2 linked regions of the Collimonas fungivorans genome follow. The protein of the gene in region 1 interacts with the protein of each later gene in a pairwise test. Links are inferred from orthologs where the notes say so. Each region holds a gene or a part of one and is shown in the gene's direction. Other genes may lie near its edges. The genes, in order: ileS and CFter6_RS22920.

The links.
Region 2: the proteins of ileS (region 1) and CFter6_RS22920 interact in binary tests that used the Escherichia coli proteins (3 or more experiments, as listed by UniProt). The link is inferred for Collimonas fungivorans from one-to-one orthologs.

Annotation. Positions count from the first base shown.
Region 1 is NZ_CP013232.1:4,260,432-4,264,244, forward strand. What follows is about bases 320-3,813. They hold ileS (isoleucine--tRNA ligase), read left to right. Parts: upstream 320-718; coding sequence 719-3,613; downstream 3,614-3,813. Other genes in these bases: CFter6_RS18550 (bifunctional riboflavin kinase/FAD synthetase), read left to right, coding at 320-624; lspA (signal peptidase II), read left to right, coding at 3,700-3,813. Also shown: more of CFter6_RS18550, read left to right, coding at 1-319. UniProt on the Escherichia coli protein: Catalyzes the attachment of isoleucine to tRNA(Ile). As IleRS can inadvertently accommodate and process structurally similar amino acids such as valine, to avoid such errors it has two additional distinct tRNA(Ile)-dependent editing activities.
Region 2 is NZ_CP013232.1:5,218,867-5,221,963, reverse strand. Bases 147-2,924 are described here. They hold CFter6_RS22920 (sugar ABC transporter substrate-binding protein), read left to right. Parts: upstream 147-946; coding sequence 947-1,903; downstream 1,904-2,924. Other genes in these bases: CFter6_RS22915 (sugar ABC transporter ATP-binding protein), read left to right, coding at 2,036-2,924. In the rest of the region: more of CFter6_RS22915, read left to right, coding at 2,925-3,097. UniProt on the Escherichia coli protein: Part of the ABC transporter complex RbsABC involved in ribose import. Binds ribose. Also serves as the primary chemoreceptor for chemotaxis.

The DNA of each region.
Region 1 (3,813 bases):
AAATGGCTGATGGTAGGCGAGGATTTCTGCTTCGGCGCCCGCCGCGCCGGCAATATCGCGACCTTGGTCGAGGCCGGCAAGAAGTACGGTTTCCAGGTCGAGACTTTGCCGACCGTGATGAACGACGGCGCGCGGGTATCGTCGTCGGCGGTGCGCGCTGCGCTGGCGGCCGGCGATTTCGGCCATGCACGGGCTTTGCTGGGCCATCCGTATTCCATTTCCGGTCACGTGGTGCATGGCAAGAAGCTCGGCCGCACCATCGGTTTCCCGACCCTGAACTTGCGCGTCAACCATAAACTGCCGGCGCTGTCCGGCATCTTCGTGGTCAACGTCCATGGCCTGGCCGAACATCCTTTGCCGGCTGTCGCCAGCATCGGCATCCGCCCCACCGTGGACGACAGCGGCCGCGTGCTGCTGGAGAGTTATATCCTCGACTTCGCCGGCGATTGCTACGGCAAGCTGATACAAGTCGAGTTTTTGCAGAAACTGCGCGACGAAGAGAAATATGTCGACCTGCCGACCCTGACTGCCGCGATTACCCGCGATGTCAGCAATGCGCGCGCGTATTTCCGCCAGCACGGCCAGCACGATATATCGGCAGTTTCGGCCACAGACCGAATTTGACGCTGTCCGCAATTCCTCGCGCCTTGCCGGCGTTTATGCCTAGCGCTTATGCCTGCATTTATGCCGGCCCCACAGAATTCCACTGAAGAAAATTATGCCTGATCAGACCAACAAACCAGAAAACAGCAAGCCAGCCAAGCAGGCTAAGCCGCAGAGCAAATACCCGGTCAACATGACCGAGACGCCCTTCCCCATGCGCGGCGACCTCGCCAAGCGCGAACCGCAATGGGTCAAGCAGTGGCAGGAAAAGAAAGTCTACGAACGGATCCGCAAAGCCTCCAAGGGCCGTCCGAAATTCATCCTGCACGACGGTCCGCCGTATGCCAACGGCGAGATCCACCTGGGCCACGCCGTCAACAAGATCCTCAAGGACATGATCGTCAAGGCCCGCAACATGGCCGGCTTCGATGCGCCTTACGTGCCGGGCTGGGATTGCCATGGCATGCCGATCGAAATCCAGATCGAAAAGAAATACGGCAAGAACCTGCCGGTGGCTGAAGTGCAGTCGAAAGCGCGCGCTTACGCCAATGAACAGATCGACCTGCAGCGCAAAGACTTCATCCGCCTCGGCGTGCTGGGCGAATGGGACAACCCGTACCTGACCATGGCCTTCGGCAATGAAGCCGACGAACTGCGCGCGCTCGGCGCCATCCTGGAAAAGGGTTATGTCTATCGCGGCTTGAAGCCGGTCAACTGGTGCTTCGATTGCGGTTCGGCCTTGGCCGAGGCTGAAGTCGAATACCAGGACAAGCGCGATCCGTCGATCGACGTCGGTTTCCCGTTTGCCGAACCGGACAAGATCGCCGCCGCATTCGGCCTGGCGGCGTTGCCGGCCGGCCAGGGTTATGTCGTGATCTGGACCACCACGCCGTGGACCATCCCGTCCAACCAGGCGCTCAACGTCCATCCGGAAGTAGACTACGCGCTGGTGCAGACCACGCGCAACGGCGCACCGCTGCTGCTGATCCTGGCGCAGGACCTGGTCGAAGACTCGCTGCAGCGTTTCGGCCTCGAAGGCAAGGCCATCGCCAGCTGCAAGGGCGAAGCGCTGGCGCTGATCAATTTCAAGCATCCGCTGGCCGACCTTGATCCTGGCTACAACCGTCTGTCGCCGGTCTACCTGGGCGACTACGTCACCACCGACAGCGGCACCGGCATCGTGCACTCGGCGCCGGCTTACGGCATCGAAGACTTCATCTCCTGCAAAGCGCATGGCATGAAGGACGACGACATCATCAGCCCGGTGATGGGCGACGGCAAGTTCGCGTCCTGGCTGCCGTTCTTTGCCGGCATGACCATCTGGGAAGCGTCCAAGCCGATCTGCGCCAAGCTGGAAGAAGCCGGCGCGCTGTTCAAGCTGGTCATGTTCGACCACAGCTACATGCATTGCTGGCGCCACAAGACGCCGATCATCTACCGTGCCACTTCACAGTGGTTCGCCAGCATGGACAACTTGCCGAAGGACGGTCACCCGAGCCTGCGCGCAACTGCCCTGAAAGCGATTGAAGAAACCGCATTTTTCCCTGGCTGGGGCAAGGCGCGCCTGCACGGCATGATCGCCAACCGCCCCGATTGGACCCTGTCGCGGCAGCGCCAGTGGGGCGTGCCGATGGCGTTCTTCGTGCACAAGGAAAGCGGCCAGCTGCATCCGCGCACGCCGGAACTGCTGGAGCAGATCGCGCAGCGCGTCGAGCAAAGCGGGATCGAAGCCTGGCAGGCGCTGGACCCGAAGGAATTGCTGGGCGACGATGCCGTCAACTACATCAAGAACAAGGACACGCTGGATGTCTGGTTCGACTCCGGCTCTACCCACCAGACGGTATTGCGCGGTTCGCACGCCAGCCAGCTGCAATTTCCTGCCGATCTCTACCTGGAAGGTTCGGACCAGCATCGCGGCTGGTTCCACTCGTCGCTGCTGACCTCGTCCATGCTGAATGGCCGCGCGCCGTATAACGCTCTGCTGACGCACGGTTTCGTGGTCGACGGCGAAGGCCGCAAGATGTCGAAGTCGCTGAAGAACGGCGTCGAACCGCAAAAAGTGGCGGACTCCCTGGGCGCGGAAATCCTGCGCCTGTGGGTGGCCGCCAGCGACTACTCGGGCGAGATCACGATCTCCGACGAAATCCTGAAGCGCGTCACCGAATCGTATCGCCGCATCCGCAATACCTTGCGCTTCCTGCTGGCCAACACTTCCGACTTCGATCCGTCGAAGGATGCGGTGCCGATCGCCGACCTGCTGGAAATCGACCGCTATGCGATCGCCAGCATGGCGCAGCTGCAAGCCGACATCCTGCAGCACTACGAGACCTACGAATTCCACCCGGTGATCTCGAAGCTGCAGATGTACTGCTCGGAAGACCTGGGCGGCTTCTACCTCGACATCCTGAAAGACCGCCTGTACACCAGCGGCGTCAGTTCGCCGGCGCGCCGTTCCGCGCAAACCGCGATCTGGCACATCACCCAGGCCCTGCTGCGGGTGATGGCGCCGACGCTGTCGTTCACGGCGGAAGAAGCCTGGTCGTTCTTCGCCAGCCCGGAAGCGTTTGCCGCCAGCGATGAAACCATTTTCACCCAGACCTATTACGCGCTGCCGGAAATCGACGGCGCCGCGGCTCTGATCGAGAAATTCAACGCAGTGCGCGCGGTGCGCGCCGACGTCACCAAGCAGCTGGAAGAAGTGCGGGTCGCAGGCGGCATCGGTTCCTCGCTGCAGGCGGAAGTCGAAATCAAGGCGGCCCCGGCCAAGCATGCGCTGCTCAGCAGCCTGGGCGACGACCTGAAATTTGTCTTGATCACTTCCAGTGCCACGGTGTCGGAAGTAGCGACCGATGCTGAGGAAACGATCCTGGTGACGCCGTCGGCGCAGCAGAAATGCGAACGCTGCTGGCATTACCGGGCCGACGTCGGCAGCCACCCGGAACATCCGGGCCTGTGCGGACGCTGTGTCGCCAACCTGTTCGGCGGCGGCGAAGACCGGCATTTTGCTTAAGCGATGATGTAGATAAAACAGGCGCAGCGTACAATCGGCCATGGCCTTGTGCACTGCGCATTTCTGCCACACAGTTAAGAATCGACATGGCCACAAAAAAACGCTCTTCTGCCCCATCCTCTTCCAACTACGGCCTGGCGCCATGGCTGGCGATCGCTGCACTGGTGCTGCTGATCGACCAGCTCACCAAGATCACCATC
Region 2 (3,097 bases), 960 kb from region 1 along the record:
GGCGCTGCGGTTCGGCTACACCTGGGAACTCGATTTGCAGCAGCTGCTGGATGCCTTGACGCCGGACACCCGCGCCGTCCTGCTGAATTCGCCCAACAATCCGACCGGCTGGGTCATGCCGCGCGAACAGCAGGAAATCGTGTTGGCGCATTGCCGCCGGCACGGCATCTGGATTGTTGCCGACGATGTTTATGAGCGGCTGGTGTATACCGAGGCCGGCGCGCCGCAGTGCGCGCCTTCCTTCCTGGATATCGCGGACGCCGATGACCGCCTGATTTCTTCCAACAGTTTTTCCAAATCGTGGCTGATGACCGGCTGGCGGCTGGGCTGGCTGGTAGCGCCGCCGACCTTGATGACAGACATCGGCAAGCTGATCGAATACAACACTTCCTGCGCCCCGGCTTTGTGCAACGCGCCGGCGTCGTTGCCATCGAACGCGGCGACGAAATCATCGGCAGCACGGTGATCCGTTATCGCGCGGCGCGCGATTTCCTGTACCAGCGCCTGAACGCCTTGCCGGGGATTACCGCGCCGCGGCCCAAAGGCGCGATGTACCTGTTCTTCCGCGTCGACGGCGTCGGCGACAGCCTGGCGCTGTGCAAGCAGCTGGTGCGCGACGCCGGCCTCGGCCTGGCGCCCGGCAATGCCTTCGGCCCGGAAGGCGAAGGCTACGTGCGCTGGTGTTTCGCCAGTTCCCTGGAGCGCCTGGAAGACGGCGTGCAGCGGCTGGAGCGCTTTCTTTCGGCCTGACCTGACGCCTGTTTCATAGGCTGGAATCCTCTGCCCAGCAGTTCCCCTGATAATTCAATTGCTGTTTTGGCAAGCAAGGCAGCGGCCTTGTTTTTTTGCGGGATCTGGTGCTATCATCGAAACGCGCAAACGTTTGCGCGCTCAAGATGGCGGCATACCGATCCGCTGCTCAACAACAAATTTCAGGAGACTTTTGATGAATACCCGTATCCGCCTCAAGCTGATTGCCGCCACCATCCTGGTCTGTGCCTTGCCGTCTCTGCCAGCCATGGCGCAGACCGCTGCCAAACCGAAGGTTGCGCTGGTGATGAAGTCGCTCGCCAATGAATTTTTCCTGACCATGGAAAACGGCGCCAAGGAACACCAGAAGGCCCACGCAGCGCAATATGACCTGATCGCCAATGGCATCAAGGACGAAACCGATACTTCCAACCAGATCAAGATCGTCGAACAGATGATCGTTTCCAAGGTCAACGGCCTGGTGATCGCTCCCGCCGATTCCAAGGCGCTGGTGCCGGTCATCAAGAAGGCGATCGACGCCGGCATCATCGTGGTGAATATCGACAACAAGCTGGATGACGCAGCACTCAAGGAAAAAGGCATCACGGTGCCGTTCGTCGGCCCGGATAACCGCCTGGGCGCCAAGCTGGTCGGCGACTATCTTGCCAAGCAGATCAAAACTGGCGACAAGGTCGGCATCATCGAAGGTGTCTCGACAACCTTCAATGCACAACAACGCACGCTGGGCTTCCAAGATGCCATGAAGACCGCCGGCGCCAATGTGGTTGCCGTGCAGTCCGGCCAGTGGGAAATGGCGCCGGGCAACCAGATCGCCGCCGCCATGCTGAATGCGCATCCGGACATCAAGGCATTGTTGGCCGGTAACGACAACATGGCCCTGGGCGCAGTCGCCGCGGTCAAGGCCGCCGGCAAGACCGGCAAGGTGCTGGTGGTCGGCTACGACAACATCAACGCCATCAAGCCCATGCTGAAAGACGGCCGCGTCCTGGCGACAGCCGACCAGTTCGCTTCGCAGCAAGCGGTGTTCGGCATCGAGACGGTATTGAAGGCGATTACCGACAAGAAAGCCCAGAACACGCTCGGCGGCACTGTTGAGACCAAGGTCGCGCTGGTAACGAAAGACAGCAAGTAATTCAATTGACGGCGTCAATTAACGGCGTCAATTAACCGCGCCAATTGACTGCACAACCGCGCGGGGCAAGGTAGGGAGTACCTTGCCTTGCTCCGCCAAGTATAACTACAGCTGTCACTGCTGGAGTACAGAATGTCCAATGAATCCATGGCGGCGGCGCGTTCCGACGGACGCGCCGTTGCATCCGCAGTTCCCTTGCTGAGTTTGAGCGGCATCGGCAAGACCTATGTCGAGCCGGTCTTGAGCGACGTCTCTATCGGCATCAGCCCGGGCCAGATCCTGGCGCTGACCGGTGAAAACGGCGCCGGCAAAAGCACGCTGTCGAAAATCGTCTGCGGCCTGGTCGACGCCACAACCGGCAGCATGCTGCTCGACGGCCAGCGCTACCAGCCGGGTTCGCGCAAGGAAGCCGAACATCTCGGCATCCGCATGGTGATGCAGGAACTGAACCTGATCCCGACCCTGAGCATCGCCGAAAACCTGTATTTCAACCAGCTGCCGCACCGCTTCGGCTGGATCGACAAGGCCAGGCTGGCACAGGACACGCGGATCCAGATGGCGGCGGTAGGACTGACCGATCTCGATCCCTGGACGCCGGTCGGCGAACTGGGCGTGGGCCACCAGCAGATGGTGGAAATCGCCCGCAACCTGATCGGCAGCTGCCGTTTGCTGGTGCTGGACGAACCGACCGCGATGCTGACCAACCGCGAAGTCGAGCTGCTGTTCACGCAGATTGCGCGGCTGCAATCGGAAGGTGTCGCCATCATCTATATCTCGCATCGGCTGGAAGAGCTGAAGCGCGTGGCCGACCGTATCGCGGTGCTGCGCGACGGCCAACTGGTATGCGACGACGCCATCGGCGGCTACAGCACCGAAGCGCTGGTACAGCTGATGGTCGGCCGCGCCGCCGAAGCCGAGCTGGATCTCGGCCATCGCACCATCGGCGCGCCGTTGCTGCGTGTGCGGGATATCGGACGCGGCAAGGTGGTTGCACCTACTTCATTCGATTTGCGCGCCGGCGAAATCCTCGGCGTCGCCGGCCTGATCGGCTCGGGCCGGACCGAATTGCTGCGCCTGATTTTTGGCGCCGACCGCGCGGACCAGGGCGAGGTATTCATCGGCGACCAAACTCAGGCAGCGAAAATTTCGTCGCCGAAAGACGCCATCGCCGCCGGCATCGCCATGATCACGGAA